4 regions of the Oceanobacillus longus genome follow, and region 1 is predicted to be linked to each of the others. Evidence: riboswitches for the same ligand, from Rfam matches in the RefSeq annotation. Region 1 holds a riboswitch; each other region holds the start of a gene.
The links. A riboswitch is a leader RNA that binds a small molecule or an ion and turns the genes downstream of it on or off. The one in region 1 is predicted to bind S-adenosylmethionine.
Positions count from the first base shown of each region.

Region 2: it holds a riboswitch for S-adenosylmethionine, as region 1 does, so the genes downstream of both, ACFOUV_RS08055 (methionine ABC transporter ATP-binding protein) here and ACFOUV_RS06525 (PLP-dependent aspartate aminotransferase family protein) in region 1, are expected to answer to the same signal.
Region 3: it holds a riboswitch for S-adenosylmethionine, as region 1 does, so the genes downstream of both, ACFOUV_RS11020 (phosphoadenylyl-sulfate reductase) here and ACFOUV_RS06525 (PLP-dependent aspartate aminotransferase family protein) in region 1, are expected to answer to the same signal.
Region 4: it holds a riboswitch for S-adenosylmethionine, as region 1 does, so the genes downstream of both, metK (methionine adenosyltransferase) here and ACFOUV_RS06525 (PLP-dependent aspartate aminotransferase family protein) in region 1, are expected to answer to the same signal.

Region 1 is NZ_JBHSAO010000003.1:133,328-136,511, reverse strand. It holds gene rarD (EamA family transporter RarD) at 1-548, shown strand, start outside; SAM riboswitch class I at 1,258-1,376, shown strand; gene ACFOUV_RS06525 (PLP-dependent aspartate aminotransferase family protein) at 1,479-3,184, shown strand, end outside.
Region 2 is NZ_JBHSAO010000006.1:79,909-83,092, reverse strand. It holds gene ACFOUV_RS08075 (arsenate reductase family protein) at 1-112, shown strand, start outside; gene gcvH (glycine cleavage system protein GcvH) at 186-566, shown strand; gene ACFOUV_RS08065 (toprim domain-containing protein) at 675-1,031, shown strand; gene ACFOUV_RS08060 (thioredoxin family protein) at 1,056-1,370, shown strand; SAM riboswitch class I at 1,462-1,569, shown strand; gene ACFOUV_RS08055 (methionine ABC transporter ATP-binding protein) at 1,664-2,698, shown strand; gene ACFOUV_RS08050 (methionine ABC transporter permease) at 2,688-3,184, shown strand, end outside.
Region 3 is NZ_JBHSAO010000008.1:72,499-75,682, reverse strand. It holds gene ACFOUV_RS11025 (M20/M25/M40 family metallo-hydrolase) at 1-1,554, shown strand, start outside; SAM riboswitch class I at 1,736-1,839, shown strand; gene ACFOUV_RS11020 (phosphoadenylyl-sulfate reductase) at 1,944-2,663, shown strand; gene ACFOUV_RS11015 (assimilatory sulfite reductase (NADPH) flavoprotein subunit) at 2,809-3,184, shown strand, end outside.
Region 4 is NZ_JBHSAO010000006.1:12,772-15,955, reverse strand. It holds gene pckA (phosphoenolpyruvate carboxykinase (ATP)) at 1-1,012, opposite strand, end outside; SAM riboswitch class I at 1,226-1,332, shown strand; gene metK (methionine adenosyltransferase) at 1,536-2,732, shown strand; gene ACFOUV_RS07720 (DUF4181 domain-containing protein) at 2,860-3,184, shown strand, end outside.

The DNA of each region.
Region 1 (3,184 bases):
TTGGGATAATAATCTTAAAGGAGTCCGTCTCAAAAGGACAGGTCATTTCTTTTATCCTTGCTGCAGCTGGTGTGCTTTACCTTACTTTCAGCTATGGTGTTTTCCCATGGGTATCTCTGCTGCTGGCCACATCGTTCGCATTGTATGGCTTGTTGAAAAAAACGGTTGATATTGGTGCTTTATATGGTTTAACGATTGAAACAATGATTGTTGCTCCAGTTGCCCTTATTTATTTATGGGTAATTCCAGTAAATTCCTTTACGATTCAGCCATTTATTACCGCTACAAATCTATATTTAATTGGAGCTGGAATCGCAACAGCTGTTCCTTTATTACTCTTTTCAAGTGGAGCCAAACAGATCCCTTTAGCAATGGTAGGTTTCCTGCAGTACATCACACCAACCATGATGCTTATTTTAGGTGTATTTCTTTACAATGAAACGTTCACCACGGCCCATTTAATTACATTTATCCTTATATGGACTGCATTGTTCATCTATATGTTCTCTGTCTACAAAAGACCAAAGAGACAGACCAAATCGGAATAGCTTGTATAGGTTCCAACAGTTAACTGGGGTAAACTAGAATATCTTTAATAACCACTTTGGTAACCTTGGTAAAAAAAGGATGTTTTCGTACTGTTTATAGCCGTTTAATCATCACAGAGTTGAGATAAACTAAGAACTAGAATAGGGAACTTCGGCGATCGCTCTGGGAAATACACTGCGCTTTTCGCGGGCGGCTGGTGAGCCTCTTCATGCTGACGCATTTCAGAGTCTCACCTATGCCTTCCTCCCGCAGAAGTCTCCGTGTATTTCCCATAGCTAGTTAGAAGGTTGCTGACAATTACTTCTTGCGAATAGCTGAAATAGCATCACATTATACAGCTTCACCAGTCCGGGTGAGCGGCGGGCGGTGACTCCTGCGGCAATAGCACGTGTCCGAAGACCCCGGAGAGTGGGTTTCTCGAGGAGGCTGAGGCCGTGCCCGCGGAAAGCATCCGCCCAGAGCGATCACGGACGGCAGCAGAAGTACTTATCTCCCAGGATAAACCTAGGTTACGTCGCAATTTATAGAAAAGGTAATTAAAGTAATCGTAAATAGCTTTGGCGTATAAATATATCCAACCCTCCTAATCTACCAAGACTTATATGTCCATTTCACTCTGCGAAAGTTGAGTTAAATATTAATTTTTCAGAAACCTTATTGACAATTATTCGAAAACATTATATACTCACACTAATATAATAAAGCAATCTCTTATTGAGAGTGGTGGAGGGAATAGGCCCTGCGAAACCCGGCAACCATAGAGCAGACTCGTCTGTTGTTAAAGGTGCTAAATCCTACAGATCATCGATTGATCTGGAAGATAAGAGGAGGACTGATTCGTACATACGCCCTCTTCTTAGGAAGAGGGCTTTTTGCTTATCCTCTTCCTCCAGATATGAAGAAAACTAATTAAATGGGAGGAATTACTTATGACAAAATTTCATGTTCAAAATTCAGAAACCGTATTACTTCACGGAGGCCAGCAGCCAGATCCAACAACAGGTTCACGGGCAGTTCCAATCTATCAAACTACTTCTTATGTATTCCGGGACACAGAACACGCACAAAATTTGTTTGGATTAGCTGAGCCGGGAAATATTTATTCAAGAATAATGAATCCGACAGTGGATGCATTTGAACAACGAGTAGCTCAACTCGAAGACGGCATAGGGGCTGTAGCTACTTCATCAGGGATGGCCGCAATTACCCTGGCAATCTTGAATATTGCAGGCTCTGGTGATGAAATTATTGCAGATAGTAATCTATATGGCGGTACATACAATCTATTTGCTACGACACTTCCTCGTTATGGAATAAACGTCAAATTTGTTGATGGAACCAATCCAGATGAAATTGAAGCAGCAATAACTGATAAAACAAAAGCTGTTTTTGGAGAAATTATAACGAATCCAAGTCTTTATGTATTTGATGTAGAAAAGGTTGCCGATATTGCCCATGCACACGGAATTCCTTTAATTATCGATAATACCTTTGCCACACCATATATTGCAAAACCAATTACGTGGGGCGCTGATATTGTTGTTCATTCTGCAACAAAGTGGATTGGAGGACATGGGACAACGATTGGTGGCATTGTGGTAGACGGCGGAAGATTCAATTGGGATAACGGACGTTTCCCGGGATTCACAGAGCCTGATGAGAGCTACAATGGATTGAAATACAAAGATCTTGGCCCAGCTGCTTTTATTACAAAATTACGTGTTCAATTATTACGTGATATTGGAGCTTGCCTAAGTCCACAAAACGCATTTCTACTTTTACAAGGTCTCGAAACACTTCACTTGCGTATTGAAAGACACACAGAAAATGCACAAAAGGTTGCACAATATTTACAGAAGCATCCTGCTGTGGAATGGATTAGTTTCCCTGGACTGGCAGAACATCCTTCTCATAAGCTTGCCCAGAAATATTTCAAACTCGGCTATGGTTCCATTATAACTTTCGGTATTAAAGGTGGTCGTGATGCCGGCAGAAAGTTGATTGACAGTGTAAAGCTATGGTCACATGTTGCCAATGTTGGAGATGCAAAATCATTAATTATTCACCCTGCCTCAACAACACATCAACAATTAAGTGCTGAGGAATTGAAAAAAAGCGGTGTGACGGAAGAACTTGTTCGTCTATCCATTGGACTCGAAGCTGTTGAGGACATACTTGCAGATTTGGATCAGGCAATCGGCAATGCAACGGGACAAACAGGTTTAACAAACGTGTCAGAAGAAGCAGAGGCAATCAAATGGCTCCTTTCATCACCATTTGACCGTAGTAACGGATTACGTCCAAAGGTAATTGCAAGCATCGATATTGATCATGCTTCCAGACTCACTTTGGAAAAACAAGGATTCAAGGTTATCCAGATTGGAGAAGGTTCGGAGGAAGCGTACGAGAAATTAACAGCGTACCCGTCCCCCATTGATGCATTATGGGTAAACAGCAAGGAACTCCCTTCCACTATTATTGAGCAACTAATTAATAAAGAAGGGAAAATTATCTTTGCCGAGCATACAAACAATCAGGAATTATTAGAACATGCCGAAGCTGCGGGAATAATCCTTATTAAAGGTAAAAATCCTGCTGAAGAAGCTCTTGCCATCCGTAGTAATTCATTGAGGGA
Region 2 (3,184 bases), on a different contig from region 1:
GGCGGAAATATTGGCATCTGATGGAATGCTGATTAAGCGGCCCATTGTAACAGATGGCGAGATTGTTACAGTCGGTTTCAAAGAAGAAACATTCCAGGAAACTTGGAAATAAGTATTACAGGGACTAGAAAAAGAGAACATTAAATTGTATAGTTAGATTGGAATTAATTATTGGAGGGATAAGAATGAGCTTACCAGAGGAATTATTGTATTCAAAAGAACACGAATGGATTAAAAAAGAGAATGGAAATGTACGAATCGGTATTACGGCATTTGCTCAGGACGAACTTGGCGATATCGTTTTTGTGGAATTACCTGAAGTTGGTGACGAGCTAACCGTTGATGAGCCTTTTGGTAGTGTTGAATCTGTTAAGACAGTTTCTGAATTGTATGCTCCAATAAGTGGCAAAGTAGTTGAAGTAAATGAAGAGTTGGATGACAGCCCAGAGTTCGTAAATGAATCACCATACGAGAAAGCATGGATGGTTGTAGTGGAACTGTCTAATGAATCTGAGCTTGATGAACTACTTTCACCTGATCAATACAAAGAATTAACAGAAGAATAATGCTCCTTAGGCTGACTAAAGCACACAATTGTGTATAGTCAGCCTTCGTTTTATCATATAATGTATGTAAATAAGCATCTTTCTTGCTTGCATAAGGAGTGCTATGTGATGATAACTACTGAACCAGAGAAAGTAATTATTGTCGAAGGGCTGACAGACAAACGGCAGATTGCAAAGATCATCAACGACAATGTTACGATTATTTGTACGAATGGTACACTTGGTGTGGAGAAATTTGATGAATTACTGGAAACATATGAACTGGATGAGAAGGATGTTTTTATACTGGTAGATGAGGATAAATCGGGGATAAAATTACGGAAACAACTTGCTCGCGAACTGCCACATGCGGAACACATTTATGTTAGCAGTGAATACCGCGAAGTAGCTGCCACACCTGAGAAGATTCTTGCGAGTGCTTTACTCAGCAAACATTTTTCTGTCCATCCCATATTTTTATTTTAATGCAAAGGTATAAGGTGGTAAAAGGTGCAAACTATTACAGAAGAAACGCTTAAACAAGAACGAATGTTGCTCTATATTTATACTCCATTTTGTGGAACATGCAGTGTTGCACGTGCAATGCTTGAAAAAATTGAAGCGGTTCATCAGGAAAAAATATTTTTTGAAATGAATGCGTCTTTGAACCCCGAATTTATGATTGAGAATAAAATAGAAAGTGTCCCATGCCTGTTAATTAAGGAAGACAGCCAAATAAAGGAGAAAATCTATGCCTTCCAATCAACAGGCAATATCTATAGTTATTTAATAAAGTATAAGCCTGAGTTGTTTGCGAAAAGCTAAGGATAACAGAAAGATACAAAAATTTAATATTGACATGAATATTTCACCGTGCTACTATAGTCTCACTGATTCAAAACTTAATATTTTCTATCTCTTATCTTGAGCGGTGGAGGGACTGGCCCTTTGAACCCGCGGCAACCTTCAAATTTAAATTTGAAAGGTGCCAATTCCTGCAAAGTAGCACTTTGACAGATGAGAGAACGTGAGACTTTATGTAATCTATTACGTCTTTCTGTTCTCGAGCAGATAGACGTTTTTTGTTGATTGAATGTGAATCATTAGGAGGATAAATAGTGATTTCAATTGAGGGTTTAAGTAAAATCTTTGCTCTAAATAAGAAAAATATAACAGCTGTTGACGATTTGACCCTTAATATAAAAGAAGGCGAAATTTATGGCGTAATCGGATATAGTGGTGCTGGTAAAAGTACGTTCGTACGCCTGCTAAACCGACTGGAAGAACCAACTGCAGGTAAAGTTATCATCGACAACCAGGAGATTACGGCTTTGAATACGAAGCAGCTACGGCTTGCACGCCAGGAAATAGGTATGATTTTCCAACACTTTAATCTGCTTTGGTCAAAAACAGTCGAAGATAATATTGCCTTTCCATTGGAAATAGCAGGCGCATCCAAAGCGGAACGTTCTTTGCGAGTACAAGAGCTGATTGATCTCGTCGGACTTAGTGGACGTGAAAAGGCATATCCATCCCAGTTAAGTGGTGGACAGAAACAACGTGTTGGTATTGCGCGTGCACTTGCAAACAATCCGAAAGTATTGCTATGTGATGAAGCAACATCTGCATTAGATCCCGAAACGACCAACTCCATATTGAACTTATTGATGGATATAAATGAGAAGCTTGGTTTGACAATTATTCTGATCACTCACGAAATGCATGTTATTCGTAAAATCTGTAATCAGGTTGCTGTCATGGAGCAAGGGAAAGTCGTGGAACAAGGGCAAGTCCTAGATGTATTCACGCATCCGAAAATGCCCGTTACAAAGAAGTTTGTGGAACAAATTATGGGATCCAGTAGTGAAGATGATGATATATCGAATATGATCAATACGTATAGTAACGAGGGAAAAATTCTACGCTTGCATTTTCTTGGTGAAACTACAAATCAAGCCCTCATCAGTGAATTGGCGAAAAAGTTTGATATCGATTTGAATATATTGCAGGGGAAAATAACACAAACCCAGGCTGGCGGATATGGTACATTATTTGTCCAGGCGAAAGGTGAAATTGAGGAAATTGATATGGCAGTAAGCTTTATCCAGGAAGAAACCTCAGTAGAAGTGGAGGTTATCCGAGATGCTAACTAATTTATTTCCGAATATCGATATAGAAGATTTTTGGGTAGCTACCTATGAAACATTCTATATGACAATTCTGGCATTGATTGGGACATGTATTTTAGGTCTCATCTTAGGGCTACTTCTCTATCTGACAACGAAAGATGGAATTTGGCAAAATAATGTTGTTAATTTAATCGTAGCAGCCTTTGTGAATATATTTCGGGCGATTCCTTTTATTATATTGATTTTATTGTTATTTCCTTTTACTGATTTTTTGATTGGAACTATACGCGGACCAAATGCAGCATTGCCCGCCCTAATTATCGGTTCGGCACCATTTTATGGGAGACTCGTTGAGATTGCTCTCAAAGAAGTGGATAAAGGTGTTGTCGAGGCGGCAAAATCAATGGGAGCAAAGACAAGCACCATTATCTTACGCGTACTTATACCAGAATCCATGCCTGCCCTTATCTCAGGACTTACGGTTACAGCAATTGCTTTAATTGGCTATAC
Region 3 (3,184 bases), on a different contig from region 1:
GTAAGCTGGAAAAGTATGACATTATCAGAAGGGGAGAGACAATTTCCTGCGAAGTTACGTGCCAAGCTTCAGAATTTGGAGTATTTCCAGCAGTTCCCGGATTATCTTTCCACCCATGATGCTGATTTGAGACGAAAATTTTTAACAGCATTTTATAAACATCCTGAGGCTAAAGAGACAATTTGTCTAATAAGTCATTTTGATACGGTGAATACAGAGGAATATGGCGTTTTGGAACCTTTGGCTACTCAACCAGAGGAACTTACGAAAGTATTATTGGAGAGACAGGATGAGTTTCAAGAAGAAGTACGAAAAGATTTAGAATCGGGAGAATTTCTTTTTGGACGTGGCACAATGGATATGAAGATGGGGCTTGTGATGCATATGAGTCTCATTGAAAAGGCAAGTGTGGAAAAATGGCCAATTAATCTACTGTTATTAACCGTACCTGACGAAGAAGTAAACTCAGCGGGAATGCGTTTTGCTGTTCCTATTCTGGAGAAACTTCAGGAAAAACATCAATTCACATACAAAATATTTTTAAACAGTGAACCTACTTTTCGTCAGGATCCTACCGATATATCCCATTATATGTACACAGGTTCCATTGGAAAATTACTTGCTGCTTCTTTATTTTATGGAAAAGAAACACATGCAGGTGAGCCACTCAGTGGGATGACTTCCCCTTATATTTCTTCTTTCATGACAAGAGAGATGGAGTGGAATGATTTATTTGAGGAAACCGTTCTCGGGGAGACGACACCACTTCCTGTAACCTTGCAGCAAACGGATTTGCGGTTGCATTATTCTACACAGACTCCATACCGTTCGTCTGCCTTGTATAATATATTTCTTATGAAGCGGAGTGCGTCAGAGGCCTTTGATTTGTTTGAGAAGGTAGCGGAAACGGCTGCAGAAAAGTGTAATGAAGCGTATGAACAAATTTGCAAGAGGCATCATGTTGAACCAATTGGAAAAGTAAAAGTGATTCGTTATAAAGATTTAGTAACCTATGCGACCAATAAACTGGGTAAGGAATATGTAAGTGATGTTAAAGCAGATATTCATTACAATGAAGCTTGGGATGATCGAGAAAAATCGCTGCGCATTACCGATAAACTAATGATTCAATGTCAGGAACTTGCTCCTGCAATTATTGTATTGCTGGCACCGCCATACTATCCGGCTGTCAACTCCACTGGTAATGAACTAATCGAATCGTGTACTTCGTTTGTAAAGAAAATTGCACAAGAAAAATTCAACTTGCCTATAAAACGGATTCATTACTTAAATGGAATATGTGACCTCAGCTATGTAAGTTATTCCGGTACTGCAGAAGGCTGGAATGCTTTTGAAGAAAACACACCGGTCTGGGGTGACAGCTATATTTTACCATTCAAAGAAATGCAGAAGCTAAATGCACCTGTTATAAACGTCGGACCGTATGGACACGATGCACATAAACGAACGGAGCGTCTGAATATCAAAAACGCCTTTGAAGAATATCCAATCATCATGGAAGAATTGATTCATATGATAAGTAATGCAAACTAAAAGAGATTCCCTAGTGGGGATTTCTTTTAGTTTGCATTCGTATTAAAAAGATTTGTAAAGATGATAACCTATATTAGTTAAATATTTATAATTAATTAATATTTTACAAAACAACTGTTGACTTTCATGCTTTTAAAAGATACAATACAGATAATTCATATCAAATTACTTGTGTTAATATTTCTTATCCAGAGAGGTGGAGGGAAGGGCCCTATGAAACCTCGGCAACAGGTTGGATTTAATACTGTGCCAACTCCTTCAGGTGAATTACCTGAAAGATAAGAAGAGAAAAAAAGCTAGCCTATTAAAAGGCAAAGTTAGCAAATCCTCTTCTTATAATATAGAATGAGGGTTTATTTTTATTTAACCGATAAATGGAGGAATGAAGTATGAATAACTATTCGGTTACGTACAGTGATTTTACTGGTGACCCGTATAAAGACTGGATTCCGACAGACCAAACAAAAGGTGCTTCAAAAATTCTCCAATGGGCATACGAAACATACGGTGACGCTATTGTTTATGCCTGCAGTTTTGGTGCGGAAGGAGTAGTATTAGTTGATTTAATTTCCAAAGTACAAAAGAATGCTGAGATTGTATTTTTGGATACAGATCTTCATTTTCAGGAAACATATGACTTAATTGATAAAGCAAAGGAAAAGTATCCTGAACTGCGCATTCAACTAAAAAAACCTGATTTGACACTGGAAGAACAGGCTAATCAGCATGGTTCGGCACTGTGGAAACGCCAACCTGATCAATGTTGTTACATTCGAAAAATAAAGCCTCTTGAAGAAGCGCTAAGTGGGGCACCTGCTTGGATTTCTGGATTACGAAGAGAACAATCGCTATCAAGGAGTAAAACTGATTTTGTTAATAAAGATGAAAAATTTAAGTCGATCAAAGTTTGCCCGTTAATTCATTGGACCTGGGATGACGTATGGGATTATATCAAGGAAAATAACCTGCCATATAATGAATTGCACGATCAGGGTTACCCGAGTATTGGTTGTATCCCATGTACATCGAAAGTAACGGATTCTACGGATTCACGTGCAGGAAGATGGTCAGGATTCAATAAAACGGAGTGTGGCCTTCATACAAGCTGAAAATCCTTCTAATTAGATTCACTTTTTAGAAGAAAAATTTTTAAAGTTTAAACCAAGTAAACAACTTTGGATACAATACTTTATGCCTAAATTAATAGACATACAGTTAGGATGGGAAAAATGAAATTATGTGGGGTGAAGAGCTTTGCAGTTAAATGTAATGAATAGTCCTTTTAGTCAAGAGCAAACAGAAAATCTTAATGTCCTTTTACCAACGTTAACGGAAGCACAAAGAAATTGGCTTGGTGGATATCTTGCAGCTATACAGGTAACGGAATCTATTCCAAATGGGGAGACTGCTACCAACGGTATTGCCGTAGCAGCTCCACCTGCTGTTCAGATTGCTTCCAGGGAAGTGACGGTGCTTTATGGATCTGAAACAGGTACTGGCCAAAGACTTGCCGAAGAAGCAATCGGTAAGTTAGAAGGGAAAAATTTAAAGGTAAAAATAGCTGCATTAGATGATTTTAAAACAAAGGATCTAAAAAAGGTTGAAGATTTACTGATTATATCTGCCACCC
Region 4 (3,184 bases), on a different contig from region 1:
GATGCCCTGCAACACTTGGTATAACGATATTATCAATATTTTCAAGCGGGTATGCTGCGCGCGTATTTTCAGTTAGAGATATATCATCATAATCTGGAATACGTGATTCCGAATCCAAAATCACGTTTTCAAGTACAGAACCATAGCGAATGGCATTAAAAATTTGCGGTTCCTTTTCTTCAGAGAGATTGATACATTTTGCATAACAGCCGCCTTCAATATTAAACACGCCATTTGGACTCCAACCATGTTCATCATCACCAATTAAACGACGATAAGGATCTGCCGACAATGTTGTTTTTCCAGTACCGGATAGACCGAAGAATAATGCGACATCACCTTCAGCACCGACATTTGCAGAACAATGCATGGATAGCACATTACGTTGTGGGAGTAAGTAGTTCATGATAGAGAAGATTGATTTTTTGATTTCTCCCGCATATTCCGTACCCCCAATTAATACGATGCGTTTCTTGAAGGAAATCAATATGAAAGCTTCTGAATTCGTACCATCTATCGCTGGATCTGCTTTAAAGTCAGGAGCAGAAACAACAGTAAAATCAGCTTGATGATTATCTAGTTCTTCTTCTGTCGGTGGTATAAATAACTGTCTTGAAAATAGATTGTGCCATGCGTATTCACTGATTACCTGAATCGGTAAACGGTATTTCTCATCGGCTCCTGCAAAACCTTTAAACTGATAAATTTCCTCTTTCCCATTTAAATAGTCAATCACTTTTCTGTACAAAAGATCAAATACTTCTTCACGAATAGGTTGGTTTACTTTTCCCCAGTCAATAAAATCCTTAGAAACTTCATCGTTCACAATAAATTTATCCTTTGGTGAACGGCCAGTATATGTTCCAGTTGAAGCACAAACTGCACCAGTTGAAGTCAAACTTCCTTCATTACGGCTTAAGATCTTCTCAACTAATTGTGACACCGATAAGTTTTGGTGAATATTTTGATGGGTGTAAAGCTCTTTTAGTAATGACTTTTCCACAGTTTTCATATTGAATTCTCCTGCCTTTTTAAAGGTTTTGTATGTTATAATGAAATAACTTTTCAGATTATTTATCTTAATATGGTTATTAGTATAACACATTTAAATTAATAGTCCATACTAATTAAATAAGAATTTATGAAATTTATGTGATTCCGCTTACATCGTTAAAACAGTTGACAGTTTACCATTGTTTCGGTAATCTAATTTTGAACGGATACTCTCTTATTCAGAGTTGGTGGAGGGACAGACCCGATGAAGCCCAGCAACCATCACTACGGTGAAAAGGTGCTAACCTGATGCAAGGATTTTTCCTTGAACAATAAGAGCGAAAGGCCAGCTTGTAGTCCCTTTCCTCATGCATTGTAGGAAAGGCTTTTTTTGTTTTTAAGGATAGTAAAATTATTTTTAATGAAAACATATTTAACTGGTCATATAAAAATTGTTTTACCTTTTGAAGGTACTTTGAATAATATAGAAGAGAAAATTGATATCGAGTTCCGTAACACATAACAAAGGAGAGTTTAGCCATATGGCTGCAAATCGTCGTTTATTTACATCAGAATCCGTAACAGAGGGACATCCGGATAAAATGGCAGACCAAATATCCGATGCAGTTCTGGATGAAATTTTAAAGAAAGATCCAAATGCAAGGGTAGCATGTGAAACTACTGTTACAACTGGTCTCGTATTAGTAGCAGGTGAAATTTCCACAAGCACCTATGTAGATATTCCAGCGATTGTTCGAGAAACAGTCAAAGGAATTGGCTATACACGTGCAAAATATGGCTTTGACTATGAAACATGTGCCGTACTTACTGCAATTGATGAACAATCTGCGGATATTGCTGGTGGAGTTGATACTGCACTGGAAGCACGTCAAGGAAAAATGAGTGAAGATGAGATTGATGCAATTGGTGCAGGAGACCAAGGATTAATGTTCGGTTTTGCCTGTGACGAAACAGAAGAATACATGCCTTTACCTATTTCACTGGCACATAAACTATCCAAACGTTTGGCAGATGTCCGAAAAGAAAATGTATTGGATTATTTACGTCCAGATGGAAAAACACAGGTAACTATAGAGTATGATGAAAATGATCAACCGGTTCGAGTTGATACAATTGTTATTTCTACACAACATCACCAGGATACAACTACGGAACAAATTGAAAAAGATATGATAGAACATGTTATTCGTGAAGTTGTTCCTGCTGCCTTACTTGATGAATCTACGAAGTACTTTATTAATCCGACTGGCCGCTTCGTTATCGGTGGACCACAAGGAGATGTCGGCTTAACGGGCCGTAAGATTATTGTTGACACATATGGCGGGTATGCACGCCATGGTGGGGGAGCATTCAGTGGGAAAGACGCTACAAAAGTAGACCGTTCTGCTGCATATGCTGCACGTTATGTTGCTAAAAATATTGTAGCTGCTGGCCTTGCAAAGTCATGTGAAGTTCAATTGGCGTACGCGATCGGTGTAGCAGAACCTGTGTCCATTGCAATTAACACATTTGGTACAGGAAAGGTTAGCGAGGAAGTTCTTGTAGATGCAGTCCGTAAATTATTCGATTTGCGACCAGCAGGAATTATCCGTATGCTTGACTTGCGTAAACCAATATACAAAGAAACTGCTGCTTATGGACATTTTGGCAGAACTGATATCTTATTCCCATGGGAGAAAACAGACAAAATTGATGAATTAGTAGCAATGACGAAATAAAACGTATGATAGAAAGCCACACAACCCTGTAAAGGCTGTGTGGCTTTTTGGCAAGTAAACATTCGCCAAAACAGTAGTTATTTATTCGAATAAAGTTTGGTAGTATAGAAGTAAGGGAGGGTAGGGTATGTATTATTATGATAATGGCGATCATTTAATATTGAAAATAGTTATCCTAACAGGGACTCTTTCACTAATCCTTTTCATTTTTAATTGGATCATGAGGAAATTATTGAATGTTGAACGTCAGAAATGGTTCTCTAATCATTATGTTAATGATACACATAAAAAGTATGATAAAAGAATACGAGTAATTTCTGTTATCGCTTATTTGATTGCTATGTTTTACCTGATTGCTGACTCTTCGAATTTTGGTATGGAAACTTCCTGGTATTTATTCGTAGTTGGTATGGTCATTATGGCAGTACAAGAATTAATACGGGCTTATATGG